3 regions of the Desulfovectis peckii genome follow, and region 2 is predicted to be linked to each of the others. Evidence: riboswitches for the same ligand, from Rfam matches in the RefSeq annotation. Region 2 holds a riboswitch; each other region holds the start of a gene.
What was found. A riboswitch is a leader RNA that binds a small molecule or an ion and turns the genes downstream of it on or off. The one in region 2 is predicted to bind thiamine pyrophosphate.

Region 1 (7,465 bases), 180 kb from region 2:
AAGTTTAGCAGGCAGGTTAGTCAGCTTTTCATATAACATTTTCTGGGAAAAATAACGGTATAACAAAAATATTCCCAGCAGGAAGGTACTTAAAAATATGAAGTAATAAACGTTTTCTGAAGTCTCAAATCCCCCTAGCTTGTGATAAAAAACAAACAGAAAAAGCATATTGAAAAGGTATAACATTACAAATGACAGATGGTCTCTAAAGAATATTTTCATTAAATTTTCCTCCAGGTTACATTCAATCTGTATCCATGTCCTCTAACCGTTTCCAGCGCCTGATCAATACCAATTTCTTTAAGTTTTTTTCTCAGACGGGCCACATTCACATTTAACGTATTTTCATCGATAAAGGCCTGGTCATCCCAAAGTTTTTCCATAAGCACATCTCGACTTACAGCCCTCGGGGATTTGCGCATTAATGTTTCAGCAAGTACAGCTTCCTTTTTGGTCAGCACAGTTGAATTATTATTAAAATGCAGCTCCGGCCTTTCGGGGTACAAGGTAAGCCCATCTAACTCTATTTTTCTTTCTTCAGACGAATGGTGGGCAAATGCACCATAGCAGCGCCTTAACTGGCTTTTTATTTTAGCAATTACTACATCGTAATAAAAAGGCTTTGTTATATAATCATCCGCCCCGCTTTCTATGCCCATCACCTGATCCATTTCACCGTCACGGGCGGAAATTAAAATGATCGGGTTCGTTGATATCTGTCTAATCTTTCTACACCAATAATAGCCGTCGTATTTGGGCAAATTGATATCCAGTAAAACAAGATGTGGGTTCGTCTCAATAAATGTATCCAAAACTTTATCAAAATCACTCACCGTTACAGTTTTGTATCCATACTTCTCAATGTGCGAGCTAAGCAGCTTTGCTATAGCGGCATCATCTTCAACCAGCATTATTTTATATTCCATACTCCTATCATCCCTCCTTACTAAACCCAGTAATGATATAACTCCTTCATGTTAGCAAATCATCTCTTTTATGTCATTTAACTTATAATATTATTATACAGTTAGGGCTTTACCGCCAAATTGTTGCCCATGCAGGGCACACAGAAAAACCCGCTTCTTTCAAAGCGGGTTATGTATTATCCGGCTGCATATTCCCTCATGATCATCTTTCTTCCTTATAGATATTCCACATGTGGTTAAGGGGTCCACATCCTTTTCCCAGATCAAGCATTGACTTTAATGCACCTGATACATAATCCTTGGCCAATTGAATTGATGTCTCCAAATCCATGCCTTTAGCAAGACCGCAAGCGATAGCACTGGATAAAGTGCATCCGGTTCCATGGGTATTTTCATTGTTAATTTTCTCACTCATAAACCATTTGAATTTATGGTTATAGTACAACAAATCATTGGCATCGTTTACCCTATGCCCGCCCTTGCAAAGAACCGCGCACCCGAATTGGTTGCTGATAATTTCAGCCGCTTTAATCATATCTTTTTCATTTGTAATGGTTATTCCCGATAAGACAGACGCTTCCGGAATATTCGGTGTCAATAAGACTGCCTGAGGGAACAAGCTGTATTTCAAGGTTTCTATGGCATCATCCTGCAGAAGCTTTGAACCGCTTGTGGAAATCATTACCGGATCCACAACAATGTTCTTTGCATTATAAAATTTCAGCTTTTCGGATATGGTTTCAATTAATTTAGCCGATGAAACCATGCCAATCTTGACAGCGTCCGGATAGATATCGGTAAAAACACTGTCCAGCTGTTTGCCTAAAAATTCCGGTGTAACCTCCATAATGTCTGTAACGCCGGTTGTGTTCTGGGCCGTCAGGGCCGTAATCGCACTCATGGCATACACACCAAGGGCGGTCATGGTCTTAATATCTGCCTGGATACCGGCGCCTCCGCTTGAATCGCTTCCGGCTATCGTTAATGCTGTTCTCATATTCTTCTCCTACCCTTTTTATATTTTAGTTTATTCTTTCTAGCAAACTATAAAAATCATCCCACTTATTTAAATAGATGTCACAGATTGCCTTAATCTCTTCCCGGTCTTCCATGCTAGAAGCATCATATACTCCTACTGTCATGAATCCGGCTTTTTTTGCCGTGCGAATTGCGTACAAAGCATCTTCAAAAACCCATGTTTCCTTTGGAAGTGTTCCCATATACCTTGCGGCAGCCAGATAAATATCCGGCTTTACTTTACCGGCACCGATTTCCGTACAGGTAAATATCCGGTCAAAATAATTCATGACATTAAGTCTCTTTAAAGCTCTTTCCACAACCTGCCTGTCACTGGACGTTGCCGCCACCATTTTAATTCCCGCTTGCTTCATGTCTTTTAAGAATTGTTCCACGCCTTCCTTTAGTGGAACCTGATAAGAATAAAAATCTTCAATGGTGCGGTTAATTCCCGCCATTATTGCAGGTATATCCATATCCAGGCGGTACCTGTCCTTTAAAAATTCAGCTCCTTCGGTCATGCTCATGGAAAACATAATTTTGCTCAAGCCGGGCTCTGCCTCAATCCCCATACTTTTTAAAAACATTTCCCCTGCCTTATCCCAGACTTGCATGGAATCTAAAACGGTTCCATCCAGGTCAAAGATTGCTCCTTTAATCATAGCTTCACCAGCTTTTGGGTTAACTCTTTTAATTGGGCAGTAGCCTTCACAATGTCAGGCTGGGCAAAAATTGCGCTGATAACGGCTATGCCGCATATTCCGGAGCCTGACAATTCCATTATGTTATCTTTGTTTATGCCCCCAATTGCCACAACAGGTATACTTACTGTTTTACAGATTTCTTTTAGGGTTTCATAGCTTACATGATCCGCATCAGCCTTGGAACCGGTATGAAATACCGCCCCCACTCCCAAATAATCCGCTCCTCTTTTTTCTGCCAATACCGCCTGTTCCACTGTCTGCACTGACACTCCAAGAATTTTATCTCTACCGATCAGTTCGCGTACTTTGCCGGCTTCCATATCCTTTTGCCCTACGTGTACTCCGTCGGCATCCACCGCTATGGCTATATCTACATTATCATTGACAATAAAAGGTACCTGATATTTTTTACACAATTCTTTAATCACTTTTGCTTCCGCGAGAAATTTTTCCGTATCCAGTTCTTTCTCTCTAAGTTGCACAATGGTGGCACCGCCTATCAGCGCCTTTTCCACCGCACTTTCGAGGGTTTCACTGCCAAGCCAGGACCTGTCGGTGACAGCATATAAAAGTAAACTCTTCTTATCGAATTTCATACTTTGCTCCTCTCTCCAGGCTTTCTCCATCCATGTTATAAATTGCATCAATAATTCTGTTCCGATATGTGGAATTTCCATCGCCAGGCTGCATATTGCTCCATCCTATTTCTCCCGCCAGCCCCAGGGCACAGACAGCAGCTGCGGCTGCCTCAAGTTCATTATCCGGATTGGCCACAAGAAAAGCCGTTATCATTGCAGAAAGCTGGCAACCGGTGCCGGTGATTTCTGCCATTTCCGCCCTGCCATTTCTGATGACATAGCATTTATCTCCATCGCTAACAAGGTCAATTGCCCCCGTAACTGCTATAATACATCCTGCCTTTTTGGCAAAGGCTTTTACAAAAGTTATTCCATCGTCAAGGGTATCTTCGGTTACGGCATCTGCAACATCAGCTTCTACACCCTTTGTTCTTCCACTTCCCAGGGCCAATGTCTTGATCTCAGAAATATTACCTCTGATCCCATTAAACTTAATCTCTTTAAGCAACTTGAGGGCCGTATCTGTACGCAGCCTGCTTGCCCCTGCCCCAACCGGATCAAGCAAAACCTTATGCCCCAGTTGGTTTGCTTTTTTTCCGGCAAGAAACATGGCGGGGATGGTATTTTTGTTCAGGGTTCCGATATTAATATTCAGCCCTCCACAGATGGAGGTGATTTCTTCCACTTCCTCCGGATCATCAGACATGATCGGTTTAGCCCCACAAGCAAGAAGCACATTTGCCACATCATTTACCGTTACATAGTTTGTAATATTGTGAATAAGCGGCATTTTTCTACGGACGTTTTCCAAGCATTTTTTCATCATGGCATCTCCCCCTTAAATTACAAACTGATGGCCTGTCAGCAGTACAAAAAAACTGCATACATGCCAACAAAAGCATATATGCAGTAATTCATATACGCAGAAATTCCTGCAAATTTATTTCCCTACGTTGGCATTACCCAAGTCAGGTTCTAAGGGTCTAAGCAATACAGCTTACTCTCAGCCTGCTTAAAGCAAGCTCCCCTTTGTTATTTAGTTTTAATTATTCCATATCGCATAATTATGTTATATACCGTATGATTATATTACAGCATAGCAATAAAAATCAACCTTAATAATTCACCATAGTGTAAAATTGTTGTAAGAAAAAAGAAATAAGATGCCAGCAGTAAAATAAAGAAGCTTGTCTCGCCAAATTGTTGCGTGCAGAGCACACACAAAAAAACCCGCTTCCTTCAAAGCGGGTGATATGCTCCCTGTCAAGTAGACAGATGAAAAAAGAAAAGCTGTATAACCGGACTACCAAAAATGGGGTCCAGTTTTTTTATGCCGCACTTTCGGATAACCCATCAATACTGTTTGTACTCACGCAGCAGTAAATACCGACCATCTTTTTTTGTATTAGTGTGCAAGCCATTTGCCCTAAGTTTTAGAATACTGGATTTTACAAGAAAGAATTTATATTTGCCTGAAACGCAAATGGGCTTAAAGCAATAAAAAAAGCCATAAAGTCTAAATAACTCTATGGCTAATGTTTGAAACCATCTGTTCGTGGGAACATATCAATGGGTTTTGATAAGCTTTAATAAAAACTGACGCGAGAGGACTTTCTAAAAAACATCCTCAATACGCTGCCTTAGGCAAGCAATTCTCCAAAGAAAATAATACATCGGCTAAATCAGATTCAGAATAAAAAAATTAAAGGAGGCTTGCCATGAATAAGAAAACAGATTTTATAATAGGGATGCTATTTGCAGCTGCTACCATAACATTTATAGTATTATTTCTGACCAATGATATGTTCTTTAATTGGGCATTTGAAAGGCATCATAATATATTAAGCTGGTATATAAGGCCTTTATTTATTATACCGATGGTTATATTTGCGTTTAAGAAAAGTTTTACCGGCATATTCGCTTCAATATTCGCTCTGTTTACAAGTATGTTCTGGTTTCCTGTCCCAGCTACAAGTAATCCTCAGGTTTTGGAATTTTTAGCTTTTGAAATGGATTACCTTAAAAGTGCATGGACCGCTCCCAAAATAGTTATGAGTTTGGCAGTACCCCTATTTTTCTTTATGCTTATTACAGCAGCATGGAAAAGAAACTGGAAATGGCTTGTAGGTGTCATCATAGGGGCAGCTGTGCTGAAATTTATTTGGAGCATTGCATTTAGCGGTGAAGCAGGCATATCTATTCTAAAACCTGCAATATTGGGCTTAATTATTTGTATATGTGGATTAAGCTATTTTTTTAAGAAGCAATATGAGAATAGATAAAAATTTTTTGTAATTGGCGATGCATCTTTCTCATATTTTGCTACATCCTTGCTCAAAGGGTACATAATAGGTAGACTACAAACCGGCTAAAAGTGCCCGCAATTGGGCCTTTTTATTTTCATTTCAATCCCTCATAGGTAGGCTACAAACGGAAAATCAGGGCCATTTCCGAGTGTAAATGACGGTTTTCAATTAGCTATTAAAGGGATACGTGATGATAACTCACAGAAGATTGAACAAGCCCGGGACATATTTGTTGAATTGAGTGGGTTGTTACCGAAGATGCCTTCCAGTGAAAAGATTATGGTGGAGGACATACATAGTATGTTGTTAGAGGAATACGAACAGGTTACTTGCTAAGGAAGTTAAAAATCAGTCCGGCTATAACCTTGTAACTCCTGAATATCTACCGGAGCGTTTTCAGTATTACGGAATATTTATGCGGAATAATCCAGGGATACCAACTGAAAAGATGGTAAAACAATTGTGGTATGACCCGGAAAAATTTGAAGTGTTAATGGTAACAGAGATGAAAGGCGACAGTACATCTCTGGAAGGGCGAATAATCTTCACAGAGGATTTAGAAGGACCAGGTAAAATTAGCGACATCTCCGCTTGGGCTAAGCATATTTGTAGTTATGAGTTTACTAAAAATGAAATTCACATTCAGGGATATATGCTTGTAAACGATGAAGGTAACCGAGACGAATACGAAAAGATATCGAAATCCTTGAAAGAGTAGCAACGTGTCAGTTGCCTTATAAAACTTTGATGGGAGGGGTTCTTTCCTGCCTGGAGAAGGTAAAGGTTAATCTTGCTGGCAGGGTCGTTGAAAGATTTTGTTGCGGAGAGCGGAACAAAGTAGGCCATTTATCCGCCTATTATTATTATTGAGAGATTTTTTAAAGTAGGTTTTTAGTGATAAGAAATTTTTTTGGGGCGCGGAAAAATGTCCAAAAAATTACAGGTAATTATCCTGATTGTCTTATCTTTATTAATAACAGTGACAATAACTGCTTGTTCAACGACATCCTGGAAAGTAAAAAGCCAGCTGAATAACCCTACTCAGATAGAAGTACATGAGAATTATTTATATTTTTTAGACACATATTCTGCAATAAAAATATACGACCGGGGAACAATTTATGATCTCACATCTTGGTTGCCTGAGGGGTTTAAAAAGGAAAATATAATAATGGAATTTGCCGTGGTAAACCCCTCCGAGATAGCGGCTCTAACCGGCTCGAGTCTCTACATGATTGATGTCCGGAAAAAAGAGAACAAAAAGATCTTTTCGGATAATGACAACTATACCTCAATGGATTTGGATCAAAAAGGTAACTTTTACCTGGTATCAGCTAAACAGGTATTGAAAATAACACCAGAGGGAGAAAAAAAACTGTTTTTTGCTTTTGAAAACCTTCCTTCCGATCAACAACAGGAAGATGCATATTTTAGTGGAATTTTTGTGGGTAAGAATGATCACCTGTTTGTGGAGCTTCATCAAAGAATACCCTTCAGCAGCATAGTCTTCGAATTAGATGGTAAAGGAAGCATAATAAATACATATGATCTGCGGAAAATCATAGCAAAAAGCTTTTCCACAACTTCTTCTACCACTAGAATATTAGATTATCAAGATTTTTCTTTATATATCGTGGACACTGGTGGAAATCTTTACAAATACAGGCCGGGTACCGGCAGTTTGCGCAAACTTTTTGACATAGCCTTAGATAACTTTCACTATTGGCGTGTGATAGATCTTGTTAAAATAAGTGATGATTTTGATGAATACATCTTATTGGTTACCGATTCAGACACGGGTAACTTTGTAAGGGTATGGAAACTACTGAAAGATGGAACACCGATAGGAAATTTTATCAGCACTGAAGTCACCAGAGATTAAAACTGGAGACTAAAAAAGAAGAGGGGGGGTTTAAAACCCCCTATTTCATTAA
Region 2 (7,465 bases):
CCCTGTCTGATAAATTCTTTTAACAACTCTACTGCCGGGTGGTATTCCATTAAGTGGCCGGTCATTAATACCTGACCGGTTTGCTCGGCAAGTTCCACCAGTTTTTCGGCATCTTTCAGGTCTGTAGTCATTGGTTTTTCAATCAGTACCGATTTACCGCCGCTTAAACAGTCAGCTGCAATTTGATAATGTGACGGTGGCGGTGTGGCAATCACTACCGCCCGCACATCACGGTCATTTAATAGGCGGTGGTAATCCGTAATTACCTTAGCTTGACTGTTTATCCTATTCACTTTTTGGATCACGTCTTGATTTAAGTCACAAACATAGGCTAATTTAACATCCGGCATGGTGCTTAACGTTTTTAAATAACTGCTGCCCCATGCCCCGCAGCCAATTAACGCTATTTCCAACATTACATCACCACTTTTGTTTTCACGATTAATGTAGTATATTGGCGAAGTTAAATAATGGTGATGTAAAGACAAAAATTTTCCATAAAAGATATTTTTATGAATTTTTGGCAGCCCGGATTTTACCTCAAGCCTTTGAGAAACTAAAAATGCCCCCCGTAAGGGGAGCATTTTTAGTTATTCCAACGCTTTTAAAATGGCCTTTTTTATTTTAATAAACTCGCTGTCGGTAATAATCTCCGGTGTGCGCGGTCGCGGTAAAGGGACGGCAACTTCCAGCTTTACCCGGCCCGGACGTTCTGACAGCACATAAATTTTATCCGACAAGTAAATAGCCTCATCTACGTCATGGGTAATAAATAAAATCGTGCGCTGAAATTGCTGCCAAATATCCAATAGCCAGGTCTGCATTTTAAACCTGGTGATTGCATCCAAGGCGCCAAAGGGTTCATCCAGCAGCATAATATCTCTTTTAGTTAAAAAGGTGCGCATTAAAGCGGCACGCTGGCGCATCCCGCCGGACAGTTCTGCCGGATAGTGATTTTCAAAGCCTTTAAGGCCAAATATATCGAACAGCGACATTGCTTCTTCAACAGCGGCACGACGGTTGACACCGGCTAACCGCAGGGGCAAAGTGACATTATCAATGACCCGCCGCCAGGGCATTAAAAGATCCTTTTGCGGCATATAACTTAACTGCCTGCCGTCCCGGCTTTCTTTACCGTCCAGCAATATACTGCCCCTGTCTAAATCAACCAGCCCGCAAATTATATTGAATAATGTGCTTTTACCGCACCCGCTGGGGCCTAACAAGCTGACAAACTGATTGGTTTGCACATGCAGTGATACCTGCTCCAGTACCGGCGTCACTTGTCCTTTAACAGTAAAACTTTTGCTGACATCAATAACTTCTATTTTGTGCATCGTTCACTCTAGGGAAGAAACTGATTAGTATACGCTTTTTTTACATCAACTTCTGCCGGCAGTAATCCCTGCTCATGCATCCAGCGGGCGTAATTTTCCCACACTTCCAATTTTTGTTCGCCCCAGCGTTCGGCATCTTCTTGATATTTGGGAGCAAGCCATTTTTGACTGGCAACAACCAGTTCTTTATTTAGTTCAGGAGCATATTTTAATAAGATTTCTGCCGCATCAACCGGATTTTCAATCGCATATTGATAGCCCCTGGCAGTTGCTGCCATAAATTTTTCTACCTGCTCCGGATTTTTAGCTATCTTCTCTTCACTGGTGATTAACACCGGCGTATAATAATCCAATGCCGGATCAAGATCTTTTAGCATGATGACATTAAGCGGAAACCCTCTTCTTTCTGCCTCAACGCCGTCCCAACCGTAATAAATCCAGGTAAAGTCAATATCCCGTTCTAAAGCGGTAAAAAAGTCAGATTGTCCGAGATTAATTAACTCTACTTTTGAAAAGTCAGCACCGTTCTTCTCCATTATTGCTCTAATAGTAGCTTCTTCGGAAGGTGACCCCCAACCGCCGTAACGTTTTCCTTCTAAATCTTTAGGCGTGGTAATGTTGTCTTCTTTTTTGGAAGCCAAAGCAGATGTGTTGTGTTGTATTACCGCAGCAATAGATACTACCGGCACATCATTGGCCCGGGCCATAGTCACATCTTCTTGATAACTAACACCAAAGTCAGCTTTGCCGGAAGCTACCAGTTGGGTTGTCGCCCCTTCAGTAGGTTCAATAATTTCTACGTCCAACCCCTGTTCTGCGTACCAGCCCATTTCTTTAGCTACGTACAGCCCGGTATGGTTGGTGTTCGCATACCAATCCAACATGACGGTTATTTTTTCATTTTGCCCATTTGGTGATTTATTGTCAGCCTGTTCTTCCTTTTGGCCGCAGGCGGACAAGCCGATGATTAACAGCAGGCAAAGTAATACAAAAACAAACTTTTTCAAGTTCATTCCTCCTATCTTGTTTGTTTGTAATACCAAGGCATCGCCATTCTACTGATTATTTCAATCAACATAAACAGCAGCACACTTAACAAGGCAATAATTAAAATAGCACAAAATATACGATCCAGCTGAAAGGAATGCAGTGCCCGGGTCATGTACACTCCTAAGCCTTTGCTGGACCCCAGCCATTCACCGACTACCGCGCCCATAATGCTGTAAGTAGCGGCAATTTTTAATCCGGCAAAAAAGGAAGGTAGCGCAGCCGGTAGGCGCACTTCTTTAATTATCTGCCAGGTGCTTGCCCCCATAACTTTCAGCAGGTTAACCATATCAGGATCGCCGGCTTGCATTCCCTGGGTTAAACTAACCACCACCGGGAAAAAACAAACCAAAGCCACTACAATCACTTTGGGTAACAATCCGTATCCAAACCAAATGATAAACAGCGGAGCAACCGCAATAATCGGCACCGTTTGGGAGATAACTAACAGGGGGTACATTCCTTGGCGCAGCATGGGGGATATATCCATCAGCACTGCCAGGATTAACGCTATCACAATGGCCAAGATAAAACCAACCAGTGCGGCCAGCAAAGTATAACGGCTGTGCATTGACAGTATCGGCAACATTTCCGGCAGCGTCGCCAGGATATCCCTTGGTGCCGGAAGCAGGTACTTGGGGTATTGGCAGATTCTTACCAGCAATTCCCAAAACAGCAGCAGCCCGAGAATAAAAAGCAGTGGGTAGCGGTACTTAATTCGACTCATTATCCTACTTTTGCACCCGATATTTAGCTACTTTTTCTTCCATGGTTACGCCACCGGGCACATAATCAATTTTGACAATAGAAATTACGCGGGATGCGCCCGCATCTACACATGCCTGCTGCGCCTTTTTAACTATCTCCAGCAGTTTATCCAATTCCCCTTCCATGGTTGTTTCCATCGGGCCTACCTCATACTTCACGCCTGACCGTTGAATGACTTCTATAGCCTTGTCCACCACCGAGTATGTCTCTTCCGCCTTAACCTGCGGTATAACCTGTAAACTTAAATTAACATTGGCCATAATTTTTCCCTCCTTGTTTTATTCCTCTGAAATACACAGCAGAAAACCTTCTTTAACGCTGATCTCAGCAATACTGCCGGTAAACTGATTGCTGATACCAAAGGGCTTGCCAACCGTAAAAGTTCGCCCGTTAAGTTCCCATTTTAATCCCCGACTTTTAACACCGGTTACCTCGGTGGTTAAAGGAAGCAGCGAAAGCAGCTTTCCCGGCCAACCGGTCAATTTTGCCGGGATGTTCGGAGTGATAAGTGTAATGCGCTGCCTTTCATCAACCATCACCGCCTTTACCCCCGCATTTGCCGCTATCACCAGCAAATGAATGTTAGCCAGTGTATGATCAAGCCTGCCGCCGGTAACACCAACAAGCAGTATATGGCGCTGACCGCTGTTCAGCGCTTCCCGAAGGGCTAATTCGGTGTCTACTTCATCCTTCTCACGGGGATAACGGTAAACGGTTGCCCCCCGTTGCTGATAATACTGCAGCTCTTCGGGCAGAACAGAATCCATATCACCGATAATTAGCTGTGGAATAAGTCCTAAAGCCCGTGCATGGCGTGTCCCTCCGTCAGCGCAAATTATATAGTCCTGGGCAGAAATAAGGGTTTTGATTTTTTGGTAATCGGTAATTTCCCCGCCGGCAATAATTACGGCCATTATTCACACTCCTGTCGCATCTTAGTAAATTATTCTAAGCTTGTAAATTTAAGCCATAAATAAAAAGGCACACCCGTAGTTAAGGTGTGCTTACAAGAAAAAATCAACCTTCCCTACGCAGGCATTACCCTGATCAGGTTAAAGGGTCTGGTGCTCAAAAGCCCACTCTCAGCCTAAAACATAGGCTCCCCCGGTGATATTCAGTTATATTCAAATTCTACAACCCTAAGGGATATTTGGCAATAGGTATATATTAATTGCTGATAAATATTATTTTACCACGGAACAAACTAACTACTATGGTGGTTTAAATCTTGGTTGTCAATAGTTGCTGCTACTTCGCCCCCTTTGATCGCTTCTTCGTACTCAATCTCATCCATTTTTTCACCGATTAAAAACTCTATATCTACACCACAAACATCTGCTATAAAGTTTAAAGCATGCCAGTCGGGATAAAACTCACCCTTTTCCAGCTTTCTAACCCACTTTGTCGTTTCGCCGATTTTAGCAGCTAAATGTTTTTGAGTAAATTCTTCCCCGCTTCTCTTGCTGCGGTGCATTCGTGCTTTTTTTACTTGGATTCCTAATTCTTTAGCGGTGTACATTATTTTCACTCCTTTCAATTATATTATTTTCATATTACGAATTTACATGTCTGGTACATTTTGATGGTTATCGCAATGATTTTCCATTAAGTTGCTACATTAATTGGCAGTGGTTATAATATATTAGGAATGAGGTGTTCAAATGAAAAATTCTGCAGCAATAGGCATTTTTGATTCCGGTGTCGGTGGATTGTCAATAGCTAAGGAAATTAGAAAACGTTTGCCTCAAGAGGATTTAATATATTATGCTGATTCCCTTTACTGCCCTTACGGCGAAAAGTCGCCGGCATTAATTAAAGAACGGGTATTTTTAATCAGCGATTTTCTAATTTCTCAGGGAGCAAAACTGCTGGTAGTAGCCTGCAATACAGCGTCCATTGTATCCCTTGATGATATTCGCCGGCGGTATCAAGTACCGGTAGTAGGCGTTGAACCGGCAGTTAAACCGGCGGTTAACGCTACCAAAACCGGCACCATCGGCGTACTGGCAACGGGTGTTACACTTTCCGGAGATCGCTTTTCAAGCCTGGTTAACCGTTATTGCACCAAAACTAAGGTAGTAACCCAACCCTGTCCCGGTTTGGTGGAGTTGGTCGAGGCAGGTAAAATTAATTGCCCAGAAGCAAAAAAAATGCTATTTCAATACATTAGGCCGCTGTTAGAGCAAAATGCCGATACCATTGTTTTGGGTTGCACCCATTATCCGTTTTTACGCCCGCTAATTGAAGAAATAGTTGGGCCCGATATTACGATCATTGACACCGGAGAAGCAGTCGCCAGGCAAACGGCCCGCGTACTCGAGCAATCGGCGCTAAACAATAAAAACAACCGGCCGGGAAGGGAACTGTTTTATACCAGCGGCATCAGTGAAATTGTTGAGCCGGTAATAAAACTGCTTTGGCCTGGACAAAACGTTAAGGTCAACCGTTTATTATTAGGGGGACAAGTACATGCGGCTTATTGACAGTCACGTGCACGTCACTACCATGCCTTATGAAGGGCTAATGGCAATGGCCCAAGGCGGGATTACTAAAATGATTAGCTGTGCGGTAGTTGCTAGGGCGCAGCATGCGGAAAGTTATTTTGATCACTTTAGGCAAACCTATGATTTTTACCGCAATATCTGCAGCAAGTTGGGCATTGAACTTTATACCGCTGTTGGGCTGCATCCTACCGGCATTCCTCATGATTGGCCTAGGGTTATAGACCGACTGCCGGAATTTTTCAATGAACCTACCGTGGTAGCAATCGGTGAAATTGGCATGAATAACAACAGCCAACTAGAACGGGATGTAGTTAAAGCACATCTCATAGTAGCTAAAGAATACGGCAAGCCCTGTATTATGCACACACCGGCTCAAAACCGTAAACAAACCGTAGATATGTATTTTGAAATCGCCACACAGGTTGGTATTGACCCTAAACTGCTGGTCATTGACCACACAATGACAGATACCATCGATCAAATAGACGATTTCGGCGCCATACCCGCTATCTCTATCCGCAAGAAAAATGTGCCGCCGGAAGCACTATTAAAAGATTTGGATCGCTTTGCCCACGGCATGCTGAACAGCGACTACAGTAATTTTCACGAAAATGACTGTACCGGAGTAATTAAAGCGGTAAACTATTTAAAAGAACACGGTGTTGATCCGAAAATTATTGAGAATTTGGCATATAACAAAGCGGCAGAAGTATTTGGCATTGGGGATTAAAGGGCGCCTGCGGCCGTGTACTTTCATCCTTGATTTTTAATCGGAGTCCTCGGCGCTAATCCTCCGTTAGCAATGCGCTTTGAATTAGCGGGCTAATCGAAAGCATAAGGTCAAATGCCTTGGCGGCTAAAAACCGTCTTTTCATTACTGAAGTAGGTCGCCTACTTATCCTACATCCATAACCAGCTACACATATAAACAACCAGGCGGGGATGACACCCCGCCTGGTCTCGTTTATATCCCATAATCCTTTTCCTGCCAGTATATCTCCAGCACATCGCCGTCGTGTAAAGGATGGACATAGCCCGCTTTTTGGCCGTTAACTTTTAGCACAACCATGCCTTTGGCTTCGTTAATATTGAAATCAATATAGTTAAACACATCTACCAAAACAGGTTTATCTAAACCTGTCAGCTCCACCTTTTCACCGTTGACGGTTACGGTAATATACTGTTTTCTCGCCGGTTCTTCGGCCGGTTTCGGTTGCGGCTCGCACCGGGTTTCCGGTTTAGTTTTGGCAATAAACTCGATGGAATCGCCCTCTTGTATCAAATAATCTGCTTGTGCCGGCTGACCGTTTACCAGCACATGTTGTATATTTGTACCGGATGATTGAACCAGTTCTGCCAGTGTTAATACGGCATCTTTTCCCGGTTGCGCTTTCTGCACTTCAATTTGGTCGCCGTTTTTTATCGGCGTTTGCAAATGGGCAGCCTGTCCGTTAACCGTTATTTGCGCCGGTTGGCCTAATTGACCGCTAACCCGTTTAACTTCACCGTTCAAAGTAAAAGACAGGTTCTTGCCGTTTACCACCAATAAATCCCGCGGATTATAATTAACCGTTACTAAAGCATCGGCAACGGTTAACTTTCGCGAGTTAAACAGGGTACACTCGCTGCCGTTGACAGTTACGGTAATTAAGTCGTGGCCGGCTTGCTTTAAAGCCACAGCGGCAATACCCAGCACGGTAATGCCCTCCGGTCCGGCAATAACATCTTGTTTGGGCTTGACTACATTACTCAGCGCCTTCCGATCTCGCACCGCTACCCTTTGTTTCGGCAGCTGCAGCCGCTGTGCTA
Region 3 (7,465 bases), 170 kb from region 2:
GATGAACCGACGGGAAATCTTGACTCCAAAGCGGCCAAAGATGTAATGGCGCTATTTGAAAGCATAAATAAGGATACGGGAGTAACCACGGTGATGGTAACCCATGACGCTAAATCCGCAAGTTACTGCCATCGGGTGATATTTATAAAAGACGGCCGGTTCTTTAATGAGATTCATCGCGGGGATAGCCGCCAGAAGTTTTACCAGCAGATAATCGACGTGCTTGCGCTGCTGGGGGGTGAAGCAGATGACATTTCTGCAATTCGCTTTAAATAATGTAAAACGAAATACAAGGGTGTATCTGGCCTATTTTCTAAGCAGTGTTTTTACCATTATGGTCTTTTTCTCCTTTGCCGTTAATATGTTTCACCCCGTTATAGTAAGTAAAAGAGGCGGGGCAATTGAACTGATCATCGGACAAACTGAACTGGCAATCCTCCTATTTTCATTTTTCTTTGTGCTGATCTCAGTGAGCGCCTTTTTGAAAGTGCGTAGCAAGGAATTCGGCATTCTGATGATACTGGGAATGTCCAAAAAACAGCTTAGGCGGCTGGTTTTCCTGGAAAATATGATCATCGGATGTTTAGCCATTATTGTCGGTATCACCGTGGGATTGGTATTTTCCAAGCTTTTTTTAATGCTTTTAAGCAGCATTTTATCTTTTGGTTCCCTGTCTTTTTATTTTCCATCTGAAGCGATACTGTTGACCGCAGGATTCTTTATATTGATATTCCTGGGTATATCAGCTTTAACTCCGCTTATCATACGCACAAGTAACATCATTAATCTGTTAAAGGGAACAAAAAGACCTAACAGGGAGATAAAGTTTTCTAAAGTTCAATCTTTGGCCGCAGTGCTGTTGTTGGGTTTAGGTTATTTTATGGCCTTATCTCCCCAATTGTATGATTTAAACCCGTTTTTAGACAAGGTTGTTTTATTCATTGAAGACCTCCCATATGCTGAAATTATAATCACAACTTCAGTGGTTATGGGCACTTATTTGTTTTTCTCCCAGTTCAGTGTTTTTGTATTACACCGGCTGAAGGGGAAGAGAAGTTTCTACCTGCATAAAACCAATATGCTATGGATTTCGGATCTCATTTACCGGATGAGAGATAATACACGGATGCTTTTTTTAGTAACTATTCTTTCGGCGGTTGCCTTTACTGCTATAACCGGAGTATATGCCCTAAGTTCAGTGGTTAAGGATGAGGCCCTAAAAGACAATCCATTTGCCCTCACTTACACCTCATATAGCGGCAATGAAAATGAAGGGCAACACATAAAAACAATTGATGAAATGCTGGCAAGTCATGGCTTTAAGTACGAAAAATACAAAAGTGAAGTGATCAAGCAGGTTTCCCATAACAATCAAGTAGCCCATATAATTAGGCAGTCGGATTATAACAACCGGGCAGCTGCCCTGGGATTGGAGCAGGCGGTTCTGGATAAGGATCAGACATTATTGGTTCCGGTCTATGTAAGATATGATCCCAAAAGAGATAAGACATTAAGCCGGCAAAGCATTTCCCTTGATAACGGAGAAATAAATCTTAAAGTAGTTGGAGTAGCGCCCAAAGTTATCTTCTACTCCGGCTTGTTTCAAAACTTGATTGTCGTTAATGATGAAACCTATAATAAAATAACCGGTGTACAGGAAAAATACCATTCATATTCCTATGATATTCCCGATTGGCTAAACACTCTTGAAGTTACTGAAAAACTAAGGGAAGAACTTGGGGTAGGTGAACGGGGCCAATATTTCTGGTCAACGAGGATAGAAGGATATACTTTGGAGAATCAAAACAAGAAATTGTTTTTATATGTAGGGTTCTTCCTGGGGGCAATATTCTTTTTGGGAGCCAGTAGCTTTTTGTATTTCAGGCTATATACCGACTTGAACCGGGAAAAGAGCAAATATATTGGCATATCAAAATTAGGTTTAAGTTTTGATGAAATGAAAAAGGTAGCCAGTATTCAAATTGCAGTGTTGTTTTTTGTGCCTTTTATTCTTGCCGGCATGCACACTTATTTTGCCATCACTGTGCTGCAAACAGTATTGTATTCGTCAGTTTTTAAGCAGTTCTTAGTAGTTATAGGGGCATTTTTAATATTGAATATTATCTACTATATTTCGGTTCGTTCGCGGTATATAAATTACTTGAAGCGATTTGTTGTACCATAGTTGATTTGCTTCTTCCATGTTGCGTGGGTGGAGGTCCGGTCACATATTTTTGACTTCTTCAGGAGAACAAGGTTCCTGCAAAACTTAATGGAACTTGACACCATAAGGTTACAAGAGATATTTTATAAGAAAAGTTGCGGGGGAACTCATTTTGAGTTGAGAAGGTAAAACCTGACCCTTTGAACCTGTCAGTTAACACTGTCGTAGGGAAGCAACTAAGTATTAATGAAGAAGTGCGTTCCTTATGAGGGAGCGCTTTTTTTTTAAAGGTTATACCAATAAAAGGAGAAGGGGAAATGACTAAAGAGGAGATTCAAAAGCAAATTTTTCAAGCGGTGGAAACGGTAAAGCGGACGAATCCAATGGCCGGGTCAATTACCAATATGGTTACGATTAATTTTGTAGCCAATGCTCAGTTGGCCGTCGGCGGCTCCGCCGCCATGGTTTATCTACCCGAAGAGGGTGAGTTTTTGGCCAAAGCCGGCGGAGCTATCTATATAAACGTCGGCACACTTTTACCGATTCATGAGCAGGCTTTACCCTATGTAGCAAAAGTATTGCATGATACAGGTAAGCCTTGGGTGCTGGATCCGGTGGCTGTGGGGATTGGTTCCCTGCGAACTCAGTTGTTAAGGCAGTTTAAAGAATACAAACCCGATATAATCAGAGGAAATGCTTCGGAAATTATTGCTCTGGCCGGTCTATGGGAGTTAGAGGGTGGAACGGCTACCTCCAAGGTGCGTGGTGTTGATTCCACGGATTCTGTAAAAGCGGCAAAGACTGCCGCTGTCTCACTGGCCAAATGGACAGGCGGAGCGGTTGCTGTATCCGGAGAAACGGATTTAGTCACCGATGGAACTGTTATCGCCTACTCTTATGGAGGGTCGCACTTTATGCCTAAAATTACCGGAGCAGGCTGTTCATTGGGTGGAGTCGTCGCGGTCTATGCAACGGCTGCATCACCGTTTATTGCGGCTCTTACCGGTACTGCGGTATACAATTTGGCGGGAACCCGCGCTGAAAAAAAGGTAAAGGGTCCGGGGAGCTTTCAGATTCAATTCCTTGACGAACTGTATAAAGCAAGTGCAGAGGACATTGCTAACAATCCATTTGAGATAGAGGCGGTTTAGTTTAATGATGAATACCTTAATTGCAGTAAAAATAATCAATTTAGCCCTGTCAATTGAGGTGCATGTATTAAAGCCGAAAGACAAAGACTTATTAACAGATGAAGAAAAAATCTTGGAAAAAGGTTAAATAGTTTTGGCTATAGATTTTGATAATTTTTTGCCGGAGGTGAAATAAACATGTTTCGAGTGATGATGAAATCAAAAATTCACCGGGCCAGGGTTACCGAGGCCGATTTGAATTACGTAGGCAGTATCACCATTGACAGTGAACTCCTGGAAGCTGCCGATATTCTGCCCAACGAAAAGGTGCAGATCGTCAACAATAACAACGGGGCCCGTTTGGAAACCTACGTCATTCCCGCCCCTCCCGGTTCCGGGGTCATCTGCCTTAACGGTGCCGCCGCCCGCTTGGTTCAACCCGGCGATATCGTAATTATCATCAGTTATACATATTTAACCGACGAGGAAGCCAAAAGGCACCGGCCCACCGTAATTTTTGTCGATGAAAATAACCGGATACAAAATACCGGCATAGAAAAGCCTTTTACTAAAACTTCCCATTATGAAAAAGATTTTTGAAATGCACCGAGCTAAGTGTGGGGTGAAATTGTGACTGTTAATTTTCATCGGTTAATGATATAGTGTAATAAAAAGCTTTTCTTTTTGGTCGGATTTCGTGTACGGGGTGATTTTAATGAGTATGGTTTTATTAACTGAGCAGGATTATGTTTATACTCAATGGGAAAAATTTATCCGTACAGGTAGGGAAAATGGGGTAGAGGTTCGTCTTCCCATATTGGAATCATGGAAAAGGTGTTATTCTTTAGGAATCGACCCATTTAATCCCGAAATCCACCGCTCTCTAGATGAACAAACAATTAGGAAGGTAAGAAAAGAAAAAGAGAACCTTATTCAAATAGCCAGGCCGTTTATGGCCAATCTTTATAAATTCGTTAGAGGTACCGGTTTTGTTGTTGTTTTAACAGATGAAAAGGGGAATATTATCGAGCTCTTTGCTGATAAACATTCAATGCAAAAGCCCTTAACCAGAAATTTCTTTATCGGATCAAATTGGAGTGAAGAAGAAGCAGGTACCAATGCGATTGGCACTGCGTTGGTAATGAGGAAACATGTCCAAGTATCCGGCCCGGAGCATTATTGTCAGAAGCATCATTGTTTAACCTGTTCCGCTGCCCCGATTTTTGACAACCGAGGAAATCTTACAGCCATTCTTGATATTTCAGGTCCTTCCTATGCCTCTCACTTACATACACTGGGCATGGTAGTGGCGGCAGCAGAGGCTATTATGGCTCAGCTTAGGATTCAACAGAAAAATAATGAATTAGCTTTGGTAAATAAAAGATTGACTAACTTCTTTAAAACCGTTTCCGACGGTGTGATTATTGTCAGTAAAGACGGAAAAGTGACAGAAGTAAATCCGGCGGCCCGGGTTCTTTTAGGCCGGAGTGAAAAAAATATTATCGGAGCGCCGGTCAGTGAGTTGTTTGAATTCAGATCATCTTTTTTAAAAGGTAAGAAGTTTTCTATATATGAACAGTTTTCCGATGTGGATATTATGGTGGAAAACAAAGAGGGGGTCAGTTATTACCTGGCTTCTTCAGAACCTGTCATCAATGAACAGGGAGAAGTAACCGGTGGAATAATTATTATTCGGCCCATTAATCAAGTACAAAATCTGGTAAACAGATTGAGTGGACATAGTGCAAGCTTGGAATTTAAAGATATTATCAGCCAGAGTCCTGAAATTCTGAAAATTATTCGTTTAGCCAAACTCACCGCTGTCAGCAGCTCCAGCGTTTTATTGCAAGGAGAAAGCGGTACAGGTAAGGAGGTTTTTGCCCAAGCTATCCATAACGGCAGCTTCCGAAGCAACGGGCCCTTTGTAGCCGTCAACTGTGCAGCCATCCCCCGGGAGTTAATTGGCAGTGAACTGTTCGGCTATGAAGAAGGAGCATTTACCGGTGCCAAAAAAGGTGGCAAACCGGGGAAATTTGAATTAGCCAACGGAGGCACTTTATTTCTGGATGAAATCGGGGATATGCCCCTTGAACAACAAACAGCTTTACTTAGAGTTATACAAGAAAAAAAAGTAGCCCGGATCGGTAGTACCAGGATGATTCCGGTGAATGTGCGTTTAATCTGTGCCACTAATAAAGACTTGCGGCAAGAAGTGGAAAAAGGCACTTTTCGCAAAGATTTATTTTATAGATTAAATGTAATCACTATTACCATTCCACCGCTACGGCGGCGTAAGGAAGATGTGCCCCTTCTTTTTCAACATTTTTTAGATAAGTTGTCTTCTGACTGGAATTGTACCTTTCAGGTGGAGCCGGGGGTAATAGAATGTTTAATGAATTATAATTGGCCGGGTAATGTGCGGGAATTACAAAACGTGGTAGAGCGGGTTGCCCATTTTGCCCATTTTGCCGAAAACGGAGTCATCACCGTAAAAAATCTACCCCCGGAATTGCGGGAGGCTGCCCAAGCCGATTCGAAAAGTAGAGAAACCTACTCTTCTTCACTAAACAGCCGGGAAGAGAGGAAAAAACAGGCAATGGAAAGGGAAAAACAACAAATCCTGGCTCTATTGGATAAACACGGCGGAAACATCAGTAAAGTGGCCAGGGAAATGGGGGTTTCCCGGAAAACAATTTATAATAAAATGCGTCTTTATTCAATAAAAAACTAATATAAGAATTTGCTAAGTGTTACCTAAGTGTGAAAAAAGTGTTACCTATTTTATTCAAGGTAACACTTTTTTCACATAATGTCACAGGTGGCCTTCTTTTTAAAATCTAAGGAAATAATGATAAAACCTTAAACCAACTTGCTTTTCACGAAGAAAGTTGGTTTTTCTTTTTGCTGGCATAAATTTTGCGTATACAAACATAGTGAGTTTATCAAATTTTCGAAATTTAATCATGTGATTAAATTTTGAAAAAAGAAACACAGTGATTCTGTAATTGGCAGAGTAAGCAAAACACTGGGTTTTTACTAAGGGGGGATGCCGATAGATGAAAACGATACCTGTAATTGATGCGGTAGGAATGGTATTGTGCCATGACATAACGGAGATTGTTCCTGGCAAAGTGAAAGGCAGGGCCTTTAAAAAAGGTCATATCGTTCAACAGGAAGATATACCTAAATTACTTAATCTGGGGAAAGAACACCTCTATGTCTGGGAAATAAATGAAAACACCCTTCATGAAAACGATGCGGCAATCAGGATTGCCCAGGCAATAACCGGCCCGGGAATAACCCTAACAGAACCTAAAGAAGGAAAAGTGGAATTAAAGGCTGATCTGAACGGCTTATTAAAAATTAATACCCAGGCCTTAGAAGATATTAATTTTATTAATGAAATCGTAGTAGCATCCATCCATTCTAACCAAGTAGTTAAAAAAGGCAGGACTTTGGCCGGATGCCGGGTGGTCCCTTTAGTGATAGATAAAGGGAAAATTGAAAAAGTGGAGCAAATCGCAGGCCTAAACTACCCGGTTTTTGAAGTAAAACCCTTAAAATCCTTGAAAGCGGGAATCGTTACCACAGGCAGTGAAGTTTATCACGGTAGAATTAAAGACCGGTTTGGTCCTGTTATTCGGCGAAAGCTGGAAGAATTAGGCAACCAGGTTATCAGGCAGATTTATGCTAATGATGATATTTCCATGATTTCCAATGCAATAAAAGAACTGATTGAAGAAGGTGCGGAAATAGTTCTTATTACCGGGGGCATGTCAGTAGACCCTGATGATGTCAGCCCGGCCGGCATCCGAGCTGCCGGCGGGGAAGTGGTAGTATACGGCGCACCTGTTCTTCCGGGGTCCATGTTTATGCTGGCGTATATAGATGATATTCCCATCTTAGGTTTGCCCGGGTGTGTAATGTACCATCGGACAACAGTTTTTGATCTTGTGCTTCCTCGGATTTTAGCCGGAGAGAAGATCACCCGTAAGGATATCATCAGTTTAGCCCATGGCGGTTTATGTAATGTCTGTGATACTTGCACTTATCCTCACTGTTACTTTGGTAAGGGTAGTTAATACCGGGGCCTTTGGCCTTAATATAATAAATTAAACAAAGGAGTTGAAAGAATGCTGACAAAAAAGGTATTAAACATCAACGGTATCCC

Region 1: it holds a riboswitch for thiamine pyrophosphate, as region 2 does, so the genes downstream of both, thiM (hydroxyethylthiazole kinase) here and ACZ5NG_RS03330 (thiamine diphosphokinase) in region 2, are expected to answer to the same signal.
Region 3: it holds a riboswitch for thiamine pyrophosphate, as region 2 does, so the genes downstream of both, thiM (hydroxyethylthiazole kinase) here and ACZ5NG_RS03330 (thiamine diphosphokinase) in region 2, are expected to answer to the same signal.

Annotation. Positions count from the first base shown of each region.
Region 1 covers NZ_AP042409.1:489,253-496,717, reverse strand. Annotated here, with positions in the region: gene ACZ5NG_RS02525 (sensor histidine kinase) at 1-66, opposite strand, end outside; gene ACZ5NG_RS02520 (response regulator) at 222-926, opposite strand; gene thiD (bifunctional hydroxymethylpyrimidine kinase/phosphomethylpyrimidine kinase) at 1,129-1,923, opposite strand; gene ACZ5NG_RS02510 (HAD family hydrolase) at 1,949-2,605, opposite strand; gene thiE (thiamine phosphate synthase) at 2,602-3,243, opposite strand; gene thiM (hydroxyethylthiazole kinase) at 3,230-4,051, opposite strand; TPP riboswitch at 4,153-4,264, opposite strand; gene ACZ5NG_RS02495 (hypothetical protein) at 4,944-5,507, shown strand; gene ACZ5NG_RS02490 (hypothetical protein) at 5,992-6,249, shown strand; gene ACZ5NG_RS02485 (hypothetical protein) at 6,457-7,413, shown strand.
Region 2 covers NZ_AP042409.1:668,169-675,633, reverse strand. Annotated here, with positions in the region: gene ACZ5NG_RS03355 (Gfo/Idh/MocA family protein) at 1-416, opposite strand, end outside; gene ACZ5NG_RS03350 (ABC transporter ATP-binding protein) at 591-1,337, opposite strand; gene ACZ5NG_RS03345 (ABC transporter substrate-binding protein) at 1,346-2,350, opposite strand; gene ACZ5NG_RS03340 (ABC transporter permease) at 2,356-3,111, opposite strand; gene ACZ5NG_RS03335 (thiamine-binding protein) at 3,116-3,412, opposite strand; gene ACZ5NG_RS03330 (thiamine diphosphokinase) at 3,431-4,066, opposite strand; TPP riboswitch at 4,159-4,268, opposite strand; gene ACZ5NG_RS03325 (helix-turn-helix domain-containing protein) at 4,357-4,671, opposite strand; gene murI (glutamate racemase) at 4,814-5,635, shown strand; gene ACZ5NG_RS03315 (TatD family hydrolase) at 5,622-6,386, shown strand; gene ACZ5NG_RS03310 (cell division protein FtsA) at 6,621-7,465, opposite strand, start outside.
Region 3 covers NZ_AP042409.1:498,083-505,547, forward strand. Annotated here, with positions in the region: gene ACZ5NG_RS02530 (ABC transporter ATP-binding protein) at 1-276, shown strand, start outside; gene ACZ5NG_RS02535 (ABC transporter permease) at 248-2,185, shown strand; TPP riboswitch at 2,314-2,413, shown strand; gene thiM (hydroxyethylthiazole kinase) at 2,482-3,315, shown strand; gene ACZ5NG_RS02545 (hypothetical protein) at 3,320-3,442, shown strand; gene panD (aspartate 1-decarboxylase) at 3,493-3,894, shown strand; gene ACZ5NG_RS02555 (sigma-54-dependent Fis family transcriptional regulator) at 4,010-6,025, shown strand; gene ACZ5NG_RS02560 (molybdopterin-binding protein) at 6,351-7,376, shown strand; gene ACZ5NG_RS02565 (molybdopterin-dependent aldehyde oxidoreductase) at 7,428-7,465, shown strand, end outside.